2 regions of the Paeniglutamicibacter cryotolerans genome follow, and region 1 is predicted to be linked to the other one. Evidence: riboswitches for the same ligand, from Rfam matches in the RefSeq annotation. Region 1 holds a riboswitch; the other holds the start of a gene.
What was found. Region 1 has a riboswitch for S-adenosylmethionine ahead of E9229_RS02475 (cobalamin-independent methionine synthase II family protein). Riboswitches for the same ligand answer to the same signal wherever they lie in the genome.
Positions count from the first base shown of each region.

Region 2: it holds a riboswitch for S-adenosylmethionine, as region 1 does, so the genes downstream of both, E9229_RS06590 (acyl-CoA dehydrogenase family protein) here and E9229_RS02475 (cobalamin-independent methionine synthase II family protein) in region 1, are expected to answer to the same signal.

Region 1 is NZ_JACHVS010000001.1:496,395-503,536, forward strand. Features, by position in the region: gene E9229_RS02445 (fumarate hydratase) at 1-1,554, opposite strand, end outside; gene E9229_RS02450 (SseB family protein) at 1,665-2,162, shown strand; gene E9229_RS02455 (cation:proton antiporter regulatory subunit) at 2,208-2,690, shown strand; gene E9229_RS02460 (cation:proton antiporter) at 2,707-3,900, shown strand; tRNA gene E9229_RS02465 (tRNA-Gly) at 4,002-4,075, shown strand; gene E9229_RS02470 (AEC family transporter) at 4,220-5,146, shown strand; SAM riboswitch class I at 5,204-5,311, shown strand; gene E9229_RS02475 (cobalamin-independent methionine synthase II family protein) at 5,325-6,554, shown strand; gene E9229_RS02480 (amino acid ABC transporter substrate-binding protein) at 6,727-7,142, shown strand, end outside.
Region 2 is NZ_JACHVS010000001.1:1,380,415-1,387,556, reverse strand. Features, by position in the region: gene E9229_RS06610 (hypothetical protein) at 1-160, opposite strand, end outside; gene E9229_RS06605 (ISL3 family transposase) at 534-1,778, shown strand; gene E9229_RS06600 (CoA-binding protein) at 1,907-2,335, opposite strand; gene E9229_RS06595 (LLM class flavin-dependent oxidoreductase) at 2,383-3,786, opposite strand; gene E9229_RS06590 (acyl-CoA dehydrogenase family protein) at 3,904-5,079, opposite strand; SAM riboswitch class I at 5,249-5,345, opposite strand; gene E9229_RS06585 (AmiS/UreI family transporter) at 5,552-6,181, shown strand; gene E9229_RS06580 (FmdB family zinc ribbon protein) at 6,256-6,546, shown strand; gene fmdA (formamidase) at 6,594-7,142, shown strand, end outside.

The sequences.
Region 1 (7,142 bases):
CTCGACCTTCTTGATGCAGTCAAGCGCCAAGCGGGCCGCCGGGCCGCCGATGGAACCCAGGTAGAAGCCGCCGTGCTCGTTGCAGGCATCGGTGACGACCTTCGAGCGGTTGCCCTTGGCCAGCATGACCATTGAGCCGCCGGCGGCCTGGAACTGGTCCACGTAGGAGTCCATCCGCCCGGCGGTGGTCGGACCGAAGGATCCCGACGCCATGCCCTCGGGGGTCTTGGCCGGTCCGGCGTAGTACACCGGGTGGTCCTTGAGGTACTGCGGCATGTCTTCGCCGGCGTCCAACAGGTCCTTGATCTTGGCGTGGGCGATGTCACGGGCCACGACCAGCGGGCCGGACAGGGACAGGCGCGACTTGACCGGGTGCTTGGTCAGTTCGGCCAGAATCTGCTCCATCGGCTGGTTCAGGTCGATCTTCACCACGGAGGAGCCGCCGGTGCCGCTGATGCCCTCGGTCTCGGCGTCGTGTGCGTCGAGCGCGGGGTGGTCGGCCTCGGGCATGAAGCGTGCCGGATCGGTTTCCAGCTGCTCCACGAACACTCCCTCGGGCGTGATCTTGGCCAGCATCTGGCGGTCGGCGGAGCAGGACACGGCGATGGCCACCGGCAGCGAGGCACCGTGGCGCGGCAGGCGCACCACGCGCACGTCGTGGCAGAAGTACTTGCCACCGAACTGGGCCCCGATGCCGAAGTGGCGGGTCAGTTCCAGGACCTTGTCCTCCAGCTCGATGTCGCGGAAGCCGCGGCCGGTCATGGCACCGGTGGTCGGCAGCTCATCGAGGTACTTCGCCGAACCGTACTTGGCGGTCTTCAGCGCGAATTCGGCGCTGGTGCCGCCGATGACGATCGACAGGTGGTACGGCGGGCACGCCGCCGTACCCAGCGAGCGCAGCTTCTCGTCGAGGAACTTCAACATGGCGTTCTCGTTGAGGATCGCCTTGGTCTCCTGGTACAGGAAGGACTTGTTGGCCGAGCCGCCGCCCTTGGCCATGAACAGGAACTTGTACTGGCTCTCGTGGCCCGCCGTCGTATCGGCATAGAGCTCGATCTGTGCCGGCAGGTTGTTGCCGGTGGACTTCTCTTCCCACGTGGTCAGCGGGGCCAGCTGCGAGTAGCGCAGGTTCAGCGTGGTGTACGCGTCGTAGATGCCCTTGGACAGGGCTTCCTCGTCCTGGCTGGAGGAGAGCACGTGCTGGCCGCGCTTGCCCATGACGATGGCAGTGCCGGTGTCCTGGCACATCGGCAGGATGCCGCCTGCGGCGATGTTGGCGTTCTTCAGCAGGTCGAGCGCGACGAACTTGTCGTTCGGGCTGGCGTCCTCGTCGTCGAGGATGTTGCGCAGCTGCTGCAGGTGCGCCGGGCGCAGGTAGTGCGAGATGTCGTGCAGGGCCGTGGCGGCCAGCGTCTCGAGCGCTTCGGGATCGACTTCCAGGAAGGTACGGCCGCCCGGCCCCTCGAGCGTGCGGACGCCATCGGTGGAAATCCTGCGGTAGGGGGTCTTATCGGCCCCGATGGGCAGCAGGTCTTCGTACTTGAATTCGGGCATGGTGCTTCCTCACGACATTATGGGACTATGCCCCTCCACTGTAGGTCGTTTCGGCGCCCGGACGGGCATCGGGTTGCGTACACCACGTCCTCCTCGTCATGCTGGAGAGCATGAATGAGAACGCACAGCTTCCGGCAACGGGCCCCGGCCCGGCAGACATCCCCGACTTCGGCGCCAAGGCATCGGGCACCGATTGGGACAAGCCACAGACCCATCTGGAGGTCGTGCTCCAGGCCGGCCAGGACGATCCGCAGCTCACCGGCGCGGTCATCTCCACGTTCCTGGGCTCCGAGGTGCTTTTCCTCAGCCGCGAACAGGTCGCTGAGGACTCCACCAACGTGCAGCCGCTGCTGTTGCAGAACGCCGCCGGGGATCCGGTCATCGCACTGTTCACCCACGCCGCCCGCATCCCCGCCACCTATCTGGAGGAGGCCGCGTATGCCGTGCGCGTTCCGGGTGCAGCCGTCATCGACACGCTGGAGGGTGCCGGGCTGGTCATCAACCCGGGTCACGAGCTGGGTTTCGAGATCGGGGCCGAGGGAGTGGCGGCGATCCGCCGCGATTTCAACGCCGACGGGACACTGCGCGACGCTGCGCCGCAGGCGTAATTCCCGGGTCCCCGGTGGTCCCCGCGCGGGGCTAGAGTGGGTTGCATGAATTTTGAAGATACCCCCCTGCCGGGGATCGGTGTGCGGCGGGAAATCACGTTGGCCACGGGACGCCGTGTGGGCGTGGTGATGCTGCGTGATGGCGACATGGAACTGATCATCTCCCGGCGGGAGGATCCCGACGCGTGTGCGGCGGCGATCCCGCTGAACTCCGAGGAAGCGGCGGCGCTGGGTGCCATGCTCGGTGCCCCGCAGCTGGTTGCCCACCTCACCGATCAGCACAGCGAACTGCCCGGGGTCAACACCCAGCAGTTCGTGATCAGCGCGGACAGCCCGTATGTCGAGCAGACGCTGGGCGACACCAAGTTGCGCACGCGCACCGGTGTCTCGGTGGTCGCCATCGCCCGCGGCGGACGTGTCGTTCCCTCCCCCAAGCCGGACTTCGAGCTGGGCCTCGGGGACGTGCTGATCATCGTCGGCACCACCTCGGGGCTGGAAAACGCCGCCCATATCATCCACGACGGATAGCGGGGCCGGGCTGCGCATGGATGGCATGTCACTCGTCCTGATCGAACTCGGCGTCATTTTCCTGGGCTTGGGACTGCTTGGGCGCCTCGCGGCTCGCTTCGGGATGTCCCCGGTGCCGCTCTACCTGCTCGGTGGGTTGCTCTTCGGGAACGGGGGTGCCATCCCGCTGGTCGGCATCGAGGAGTTCGGGGTGATCACCAGCGAGATCGGCGTGATCCTGCTGCTGCTCATGCTCGGCCTGGAATATTCGGCCCGCGAGCTGGTCACCGGGCTCAAGCGCTCCTGGTTGGCCGGGCTGATGGACCTGGTCCTGAACTTCACCCCGGGCGCCGCGCTGGCGATCATCCTGGGCTGGGGCTTCACCGGCGCCTTGGTCATGGGCGGCGTCACCTACATATCCTCCTCCGGGATCGTCGCCAAGGTGCTCTCGGACCTGGGCCGGCTGGGTAACCGCGAGACACCGGTGGTGCTTTCGGTGCTGGTCCTCGAGGATCTGGTCATGGCCGTGTACCTGCCGATCCTGACGGCGACGCTGGCCGGCCTGAGTTTCTTCGGCGGACTGCGCGCCGTGGGCATCGCGCTGCTGGTCATCACCTTGGTGCTGCTGGTCGCCCTGCGTTTCGGTCCGCAGATTTCGCGCCTGATCCACTCAAACGACCGCGAGAACTTCCTGCTCAAGCTCATCGGCGCCGCGCTGTTCGTGGCCGGAGTAGCCTCCGCGTTGCAGGTTTCAGCCGCCGTGGGTGCGTTCCTGTTGGGCATCGCCATCTCCGGGTCGACGGCACATTCGGCGGCCAAGGTGCTCGAACCGCTGCGCGACCTGTTCGCGGCGATGTTCTTCGTGCTCTTCGGTCTCAACACCGATCCGAGGACCATTCCCCCGGTGCTCCTGCTCGCCGTGCTGCTGGCCATCGTCACGTCATTGACCAAGGTCGCCACCGGAGTCTGGGCGGCCAAGCGGGTGGGCATCGGGCTTCCGGGCCAGCTGCGTGCAGGTGCCGCGCTGATAGCCCGGGGCGAGTTCTCCATCGTGATAGCCGGCCTGGCTGTCGCCTCGGGGGCCGTCAACGAGAAGCTTGCCGCCCTGGCGACCGCCTACGTGCTGCTATTGGCCGTCTTCGGCCCGATCGCCACCCGCTTCGTTGAACCACTGACCAGGCCGTGGGTGGCGCGGCAGCAGCGCAAACCTGCTCCACCGGTCATGCCCTAGCTGTCGGCGCCACGCCGGTAGGCCGCCGATTAGGCACCGGCCCCGGGGTGTGCGCTATGCTGGTGAACGCCCGGCCGCCAATGGCGGACGGGGCAGGCATTGCGGGTGTAGTTCATTGGTAGAATGCGACCTTCCCAAGGTTGAGAGGCGAGTTCGATTCTCGTCACCCGCTCCAACCGATCCGGTCCCCCACAGCGTGGGAGGCCGGATTCTTGTTTGCCTCCGGACACCCGCGTCGCCGGATTACATCGTCGGATCCGGCCGCGGCTAGTGTCGATTCGGCAACCATGGTTCGGTGAAACGATCGGAAGGCGAAAACGTGGGCGGAGTGCTGTCGGGATTCGCCGTGGTCTGGACAGTCATCGTCGTCGGCTACTTCGTGGGCCGCACCGGTGTACTGGGACCCGATGCCAGGCTCATTCTGAACAGGCTGACCTTCTTCGTCGCCAGCCCGGCGCTGCTCTTCACCACGCTGTCCACGTCGAACCCCACGGCAGTGCTGGGACCACAGCTCGGCGTGGCGACCATCTCGGCGTTCCTCACCGGAACCCTGTTCGTGCTGATCACCCGTTGGTGGCTGCGACGCGACCTGACCGAAACAGTCATCGGGGCGATGAGTGCCTCCACGGTGAATTCGGCCAACCTCGGCCTACCCATCGCCCTGTACGTTCTCGGGGACCTGTCCCATGCCGCCCCGATCATCCTCTTCCAGCTGGCCGTCTACTCACCCATCTGCCTGGCCATCCTCGACGCGAGCACTTCCCGGCACCGGACCACCCCGCTGACGATGCTCATACAGACGGCCCGGAACCCGATGATCGTCGGATCCCTGGCCGGCCTGCTCGTCGCCGTGTTCGGCTGGAAGCTTCCACCGCAGGTCGCCGATCCGGTCGAACTGATCGCCGGTGCCGCGATCCCGGCCATGCTGATCGCCTTCGGCATCTCGCTGGTTGGGTCCAAGCCGCTGGAACGGGCCGCCGGACGGCGGGCCGACACCCTGGTGGCGACCGGGCTCAAGCTCGTGGTGCACCCCGTGCTGGCCTGGCTGATTGCCGCGTTCGTCTTCCGCCTGACCGGGCTCGACCTGTTCATCGCCGTGATCATGGCGGCACTGCCCACCGCCCAGAACATCTTCGTCACGGCCTCACGTTACGATCGCGGCGTCACGCTGGCCAAGGACACCGTCCTGCTGACCACCGTTATTGCGCTTCCGGCGATGCTGCTGGTGCCGCTGCTGCTCGGCTGAGGTCACACGACGGCGTCAAATAGTGACACGCATCGCTTCCGTGATAGGAATTATTCGTACCCATCCGGAGCGGCCGAGAGACCTGGATCGATGAAGCCGCAGCAACCTACCCCGCCGATGAGGCATCTGAAACGGTAACGGTGCTACTGCCAGGTTCGATGGAAAGAGGCAATTGCCCATGTCCTTTAACGACAGTCGTATCCGCACCACCCACGCCGGCTCGTTGCCGCGCACCGAAGCACTCCTGACGGCCAACGCGGCCAAGGAGCGCGACGGAATCACGCCCGAGTTCCATGAACTGCTCGAGGCCTCCGTCACCGGAATCGTCGCCAAGCAGCGGGAGCTGGGCATCGACATTCCCAACGACGGTGAATTCGGACACACCATGTCCTCCGCCGTCGACTTCGGCGCCTGGTGGAACTACTCCTTCGCCCGCCTAGGCGGCCTGGAGGAAACCACCGTCGACCGCTGGGCCGATGCCCAGGTCAACCGCTCCACCCCCGGCAACGTCGTACTGACGTCCTTCCCGGACCGGCGCGACCGCCAGGCGTTCGCCGAGGCCTACGCGGATCCGACATCGGGCATCCTGGCACACCGCAAGGCCACCACGCAGCCGAAGGTCGTCGCACCGCTGACCTACACCGGGCACGACCTGGTGGCATCGGACATCAGGAACCTGAAGACCGCCATGGCGGCAACCGGCACCGAAGAGGGCTTCCTCGCGGCACTGTCCCCCGCCTCCTGCGCGCGCCTGGCCAACGACTTCTACACCAGCGACGAGGAGTACCTCTTCGCCGCGGCGGATGCCATGCGTGAGGAATACAAGGCGATCATTGATGCCGGGCTGACCCTGCAGATCGACGACCCGTCACTGGCCGAATCCTGGGACCAGGTCAACCCGGAGCCGAGCCTCGAGGACTACCTGAAGTTCCTCGAGCTGCGCGTCGAGGCGACCAACTACGCGCTGCGCGGGCTGCCGGCAGAGCGGATCCGCCTGCACGTGTGCTGGGGTTCCTGGCACGGGCCGCACACCACCGACATCCCGTTTGCCGACATCCTCGATCCGGTGCTGCGCATCAACGCCGGCCAGTACTCGTTCGAGGCCGGCAACGTGCGCCACGAGCACGAATGGCGCCTCTGGGAGGACCATGTACTGCCCGAGGGCAAGATCCTGGTCCCCGGCGTCGTCTCGCATGCCACGAACGTGGTCGAGCACCCGGAGCTGGTCGCCGACCGCATCGAGCGCTTCGCCAACCTGGTCGGCCGCGAGAACGTGATTGCCTCCACCGACTGCGGACTCGGCGGCCGCGTCCACCCGCAGATCGCCATGGCCAAGCTCGAGGCACTGGGCGCCGGCGCCGCACTGGCCACCAAGCGCCTCTGGAAGGGCACCGAGATCATCGTCTGATCTCGGTTTCAGCAGCACCCGCCGAGGCCGCCGCACGCATCTGTGTGCGGCGGCCTCGGCGTCGTCCGGTCGTGGCATTTCGTAGCACTTCGGAACATAGCTCTTATCCTGCACCAGCGGGGGTGTTAGCGTCGTGTCCAACCCGTTTGACCAACGAAAGGCCCCCCTCCCCATGAAACGCCGTCTCCTCACCTTCGCCGCAGCGGCCGCCCTGGTAGCGCTCACAGCCACCGGCTGCGGCTCATCGAAGCCCGCCACGCCCGGGGCTTCGGGCGAGGCCGCCGGCCTGACCCTGCAGCAGGTCAAGGACGCCGGCGTGCTGACTATCGGCACCGAGGGCACCTACAAGCCCTTCTCGTTCCACGAGGGTGGAACCGGCCCGCTGACCGGTTACGACGTCGAAGTCGCCACGGCCGTGGCGGACAAGCTGGGCGTGAAGCCGGAGTTCAAGGAAACGCAGTGGGATGCGATCTTCGCCGGACTGGACGCGGGACGCTTCGACATGATCGCGAACCAGGTGACCATGACGCCTGAGCGCGAGGCCAAGTACCTGTTCTCCACCCCGTATACGATCAGCACCGGTGTCAT
Region 2 (7,142 bases), 880 kb from region 1:
GGGCTGTGATCGCCATCCCCGTCAGCGTGTGCCCACCGGTGTTTGCAACAGTGGTGGTGCAGGCGATCGGCACCCCGGGCCAGCGGGTCGTACCGCTTGCCGGACTGGGCGTCACCCGCAGTGAATAGCCGCCGCTGGCTTCCGGCTTGACGGCTTCCACTTCCGTGGCCTTGTCCCGGTCCAGAGCCCGCGGGGACGCCTGGGCCTGCAATGCCGCCTGCCCCTGGGTGGACCCGGCCCCGGCGATGTCGCCGGTCGGGCCCTGGTTCGCGGTTTCATCGCCGGCCTGCCTGGGCGGTGAGGACCACAGCTGAAAACCAACACCGTGACCGGGCCGGTTGCCATCCAGCCCGATCGCGACGCGTGAACCCCCAGTTCGTGCATCGCCAATATTCCTTTGGTCCCCCCAGCACCCAAAACTTGTGGCTCTCCTGACGTAAATGTGGGTCAGGGAAAACGTGGTAAACGAGAAAGCATGGGCAACCCGGTAAGTTTGTAAGTTCCTCAACTATCAGACTTAACCGGAGTTACCCATGCGAGCTACCACTCTACTCAATCGCGCCCTCAAATTCAGCGGCACCAGTATCACCAACGTCGAATTCGATGGTCATGGCGCGGTCATCGCCACGGTGAAACTCACCGCCCGGAAGAAGCTCTCCTGCCCGCACTGCCCCTTTGCCACCACGGTCGGATACGACACCCGGTGGGCCGAATCCAGGTGGAGGCACCTGGATCTGGGCGGCAGCCCCCTGGTCCTGAAAATGCTGCGCCGGCGGCTGCGTTGCCCCGAACACGGAGTCGTGGTCCAGGCCGTGCCTTTCGCCCGCTCCAATGCGAGGTTCACCCGAGACTTCGAGGACCTCGTCGCCTGGCTGGTCACCCGGGCGGACAAGACCAGCGTTTCCGCCTTCACCAGGATCGCCTGGCGCACCGTCGGAGCCATCTGTGAACGCGTCGTGGAGGAACAACTCGACGACACACGCTTTGAGAATCTGGTGCACCTGGGCGTGGACGAGATCTCCTGGAAAAAGCACCACAACTACCTCACCCTGGTTTCGGACCACGAAACCTCCACCATCCTTTGGGGAGCAGCCGGGAAGAACGCCGCCACCCTGGATCAGTTCTTCACGGAAATCGGCCCCGAAAACACCCAAGACATCAAGGCGGTCAGCATGGACATGGGAGCGGCATTCATCAAATCCGTGAAGAAGAATGCGCCGCAGGCCGCCATCTGCATCGATCCGTTCCACTGCGTCCAGCTGGCCACCAACGCCCTGGAAGCCGTCCGTCGTGCCTTCTGGCAAAAGGCCCGTGAACTACCGGATAAGGCCTTCGCCAAAAAATACAAGGGCAACCGCTGGGCCCTGCTGAAAAATCCCGGGGACCTCACCGAAAAGCAGGGCGCGACCCTGAAGCAAATGGAGCAGGACGGAGGGGAACTTTGGGAGGCATACCTGCTCAAGGAGTCCTTGCGGGAGGTCTTCGCCGGGGACCTTGAAACCCAAGACGTCATGGGCATGATCAGCGCCTGGTGCGACGCCGCGACCACCAGCGCCCTGGCTCCGTTCAGGAAGGCCGCAGCGACCTTGCGCGGACATATGGAAGGCATTTACCAGGCGGTGACGCGAGGAATCAGCAATGGCAAGCATGAGGGCCTGAACAACAAGATCAGAACCATGACCAGACGCTCCTACGGGTTCCATTCACCGGAGGCCACGCTGGCACTGATCATGCTCGCCTGCGGACCGGTCACCACCCGGCTCCCATACCAGAAATGACACCACCCACATTTACGTCAGGAGAGCCAAACTTGTTTTGATTGCCGTGGCTAGCGTACGCATGAACTTCGTTGCACGTTTAGCACGTGTGGTTTTTCAGATGACCCTGGTGGAGGGGGTAAATACGGTCAGAGGAGCGGGTATTCGATCATCGGGCAGGTGTCCATGACCACCTCGAGCCCGGCTGCCTTGGCACGAGCCGCTGCAGCCTCGTCCACGACGCCCAACTGCAGCCAGACGGCGCGCGCACCGACGGCAATTGCCTCGTCGACCACGGCGCCGACCTTCTGCGAGTTCACAAAGCAGTCGACCACGTCGATCTGTCCGGGGACATCGGCGAGCTTCCGGTAACCCTTTTCCCCGTGGACGTCATCGCCCTTGAGCGACACCGGGATGATGCTCATGCCCAGTGATTGCTGCAGGAAGGAGGCGACGCCGATGGCCACCCGGTGCGGGTTATTCGACAGGCCGACCACGGCCCAGCGTGCGGGCGTGGTCAGCAGCCGGCTGATGGTTTCCCGGTCGTTGAGGTGGCCGCCGGGCAGGTGGTTGTCCATGACCCAACGGTACAGCTCCGGAGCCGTTCGGGCGGCGCCCCGGAACGCTACCGGGAGGCGAGCCGGTTCCGTGTCGTAAATGCCGCACCGCGGTGGGTTTCGGGCAGCTTATCGCCGCGTCCGAACAACTTGTTGCGCAGCGTGCCCGGGGCATATTCGGTGGGGTACGCGCCGCAGGCCTGGAGCTCGGGGATCACGAATTCAACGACGTCCTCGAAGCTGCCCGGGGTCACGGCATAGGCCAGGTTGAAGCCATCGACATCGGTCTCATCCACCCAGGCGATGAGTTCCCGCGCTACCTCTGCCCCGGAACCGACAACACGCGGTCCCATGCCGCCAATGCCCGCCCACGCCGCGATGTCCCGCACCGTCCAGGGGGTTCCATCGTCGCTGCGCAGCTTGCTGAACGACTCGACGGCGGACTTGATCGCGTTTGATTCGACATCACCGATCTCGTCGTCCAGGCCGTAGGCCGACAGGTCGATGCCCAGCCAGCCCGAGAGCAGCACCAGTGCGCCCTCCTCCGAAGCGTAGGACTGGTATTCCTCGTGCTTGGCCGCAGCTAATTCGCTGGTCGCGTCGGTAATGATGGTGAGCATCGTGTAGATGCGCACGTCGTGACGGTCCCGGCCCGTCGCCTGCACCGCATCGCGGATCCTAGCCACCGTCGACTTCAGGATTTCCTTGGTCGGGGCTCCGACGAACACTGCCTCGGCGTTTCCGGCGGCAAAGGCAATGCCTCGCATGGATGCCCCTGCCTGGTAGATCACCGGGGTGCGCTGTGGGCTGGGTTCGGTGATGGCGATGCCGGGAACCTTGAAATACCTGCCTTCGTGGTTGATCGGGTGGACCTTTTCCGGGTTGGTGAACACTCCGGTGGCCGCGTCGCGCACCACCGCATCGTCTTCCCACGAGCCCTCAAGCAGCTTGTAGACGACTTCGAGGTACTCATCCGCGTGGTCGTAGCGTTCATCGTGCTCGAGCAGGTCGTCGTTGCCCATATTGCGCGCCGCCGAGGGCAGGTACCCGGTGACGACGTTCCAGCCCACCCGGCCGCGGGTCAGATGGTCAAGTGTCGCCAACCGGCGGGCAAACGGGTACGGGTGCTCATACGCGGTCCCGGCGGTGACCCCGAAGCCCAGGTTCTCGGTGACCAGGGCCATCGCGGAGACCAGCAAGAAGGGATCGTTGACCGGGGTCTGGGTGCCCTGGCGCAGCGCTGCCGCGGCTGATCCGCCATACACGTCGTAGCTGCCCAGCACGTCGGCGATGAAGATCCCGTCGAACAGTCCACGTTCAAGGGTCTGGGCCAGGTCGGCCCAGTAATGCAAGTCGGTGTAGTCTGCCGAGCGGTCTTGCGGGTGGCGCCACAGCCCGGGTGACTGGTGGCCGACGCAGTTCATGTCGAAGGCGTTGAAGCGGATATGTCGGCGTGCCGGTGAATTGCTCATGGTTCTCCTTTGGTTTCCGCTCCCGGCAATGATTCCCGGGCTGGGCGGATCGACCGCCGTGCGCGATGTGCGGGGCCGATGGCGAGGTGGATGGTGGGTGCGGTGGGTTGAGCCCGCTCAGAACCGGGTGGAAGTGTGGCGGGCGCCGGCATTGCCGACCGAATTCAGCTTGCGTGGAGCCGTGCCGTTGACCTCGTAGTCCCCGACGATGCGCGCCTTGTAGATGGCCGGGTTGTGCGTCGCCACGGTTCGGGCATTGCGCCAGTGCCGGTCCAGGTTGCAGGCGCTTGATGTGGCCGATGCCCCCAACCCGTCAAAAAGCTTCGATGCGGCGCCCAGGACCAGCGGCTGGATCGCCGTCTGGGCGCGGTTGGCCGAGAGCTCGGCGACGGCAAAACGCTCGGCCGCGTTCAGCGCCTCGTCCGCGAGCACCGATTCGAGTTCGGCCACGGCGGCCAGCACCGTGGCGTCCACGGCGAAAGCGGAGGCAGATATCTCACCGATGAGCTGCAGCACCTGGGCATCGTGCCGCGGCACCACACCGCTTCCGGTGCTGAAGGAGCGGGTGCGCACCTGCACCTGCTCGCGGGCATCGCGCAGCACCGCCCGGGTGATGCCGGCCTGCACGGCAAGCAGCACCAACTGGTAGATCGCGGATTCGGGGTGGGCCCCGTCTGCGTCCTGCGGCAGCAGCGAGTCCACCGGAACGGCATCGAAGGACGTGGTCCCGGTGCCGGTGAGCTGCTGGCCGAAGCCATCCCAGTCATCGTAAATCCGCACCCCGGAATGTTGGGTCGACACTACGGCGATGTGCCGGCCCGGGACATCCTCGCGGGAGGCCGCAACCGCCACCCAATCGGCGTAGATGGTGCCGGTGCAGTAGTACTTCTCACCGGTGACCCGCCAGCGGCCGCCGGCTGAAACCAGCCTCGTTGAGAGGGTCCCCAGCGTGTTTCCGCCGCGTTCGGTGTAGGCATTGCCGACGATGTGTCCGTCGGCGAAACGCCCGAACCACGTATCCCGCAGCTCGTCGTCGGGCAGCAGCAGCACCGTTTCGGCGAAGCCGATATGCGAGCGCCACAGGTGGGCGACCTGCGAATCCGCATCGGCCAATTCAATCAGCAGCCGGAACGCATCGGACAGCGAGGCGCCGTGGCCACCCCGGGAGGCCGGAACCCGCAGTGCTCCGAAACGGGCCTTGTTCAGCCATCCCACCTGTTCGAAGGGAAGGGTCCGGGTAGAGTCTCGCTCCCGCGCCCCTTCGGCAATGCGGGCGAAGACCGGGCGGAAGATCGCCGCCAGTTCGTCGTAATGCGAACCGGTGGGAACGCCCGGGGTGAGTTTAATCAGGTGCCGCGCCGGAACCGCATCGCCAAGGTCGTCCAGGTCCACTGCTCCGAAGGTCCCGAGATTGATTTCGGCTGGTACACGTACTGTTTCAGGCGCCAGGGCCATGGTCCACTCTCCATCGGTCTGGCGTGAGCACCTTCCGCCCATTGAATGGGCTGGGGTTGCTGCGGCGTCATCGAGCCAGATCTCTCGGCCGCTCTGGATGGTAATGACACCTGTCTACACGCTTAGGCCTGTCGATGGCGAATGTCCCGCGTCTTTTTTCGTCGTTTTCGTTTCCCGCGCACCCATTGACGTTCTCCGAGTGTTGAGGATAGCTTGATGGGAAGCCAGTGATTGATCCGGTCAGAGACATCTTCCCTTGTCCGCCGGCGCACCACCCCTCAACCCATATAAGCGTTTGAAGGATGTTCACTTGAGTAATGTCGGATTGCTATACGTTGGCGCCGTTCTCTTCATCAACGGCCTCATGCTCATCGGGAAGGTTCCCGGAAAATCAGCCGCGATCATGAACCTGTTCGTCGGTGCCATGCAGACGGTCTTCCCCACCATCATCATTTCCCAAGCCAACGGAGACCCGGCCATTATCTTTGGCGCAGCGGGGCTTTACCTCTTTGGCTTCACCTACCTGTACGTGGGCCTCAATCAGCTGTGCTCACTTCCCGGCGAAGGCCTGGGCTGGTTCTCGCTGTTCGTGGCAGTCTGCGCCATAGTGATCGGCAGCGTCCTGCTGGTGCACTTTGATGACCCCGTTTCCGCCGTGATGTGGTACACCTGGGCGGTTCTCTGGTTCATGTTCTTCCTGCTGCTGGGCTTGAATATGGAAAGCCTGGCCATCACCACCGGCTGGTTCACCCTGATAGTCGCCCACATCACCGCCACGATTCCGGCATTGCTGTTGATCTCCGGCGCGTTCAAATCCACCACGGCCAATGCCTTGTGGATGGCCGCCGCGAGCCTGCTGGCCCTGATCTTCGCCTTCGTCATGGGTCGGCGTGCGGCGCTTAACGCGCCGGCTCCCGCAGCGATGACCCAGGCCGGCTGACCGGGCGTTCAGTCTTTCGACCCATTCGAGTTTCCTTCCACCATTTGTCCGCGCCCACATCAGGAGTGCCCTCCATGCCGTTGTACGAATTCCGCTGCCCCGAAGGCACAGCATTCGAAGCGTCCTTTTCGATGAGCCAGGCCCCCGGGTCGCTGGACTGTCCCGACTGCGGGCAGCAGTCCAGACGCAGGATCAGCGCGCCGAAGCTGTCGATCGCGGGTTCTGCGGAGTTCAAGCTGATCGATTCGACCAAGCGCAGCGCCCACGAACCCGAGGTGGTCTCGAACAGGCTCCCCTCCAGCGGCATGAAGGCACCCGCCCGGTACACCTCCAATCCGCTGCATCAGAAACTTCCGCGGCCCTAGGGCCCGAAGAACAAAAACCAGTACGAGTTCACTTAAGGAGAAATACCATGCCAGAAGTACTTTTTCCGCTCGATTCAGGCAAGAAGTTCGAAGACCAGGAGAAGCTCGGACACAACCGGTGGCACCCGGAGATCCCGCCGGTGGCCACCGTCAAACCCGGCGATTCGTTCCGCGTCGACTGCCGGGAATGGTTTGACGGGGCCATCGTCAACGACGACTCCGCCCAGGACATCCTCGACGCCCCGCTGCTGACGGTCCACAAGCTCTCCGGACCGTTCCGCGTCGAGGGCGCCAAGCCCGGTGACCTGCTGGTAGTGGACATCCTCGATGTGGGTCCGATCCCGCAAGAGGATTCGGGTCCGCTGGCCGGGCAGGGGTGGGGCTACACCGGCATCTTCTCCAAGAACAACGGTGGCAGCTTCCTGGTCGACCAGTTCCCCGACGCCTACAAGGCCATCTGGGACTTCACCGGGCAGGTCGCGACCTCGCGGCACGTGCCGGAGGTCAGGTTCGAGGGCCTCATCCACCCGGGTTTGATGGGCACCGCACCCTCGGCGGAGCTGCTGGCGAAGTGGAACAAGCGCGAGGGTGACTTG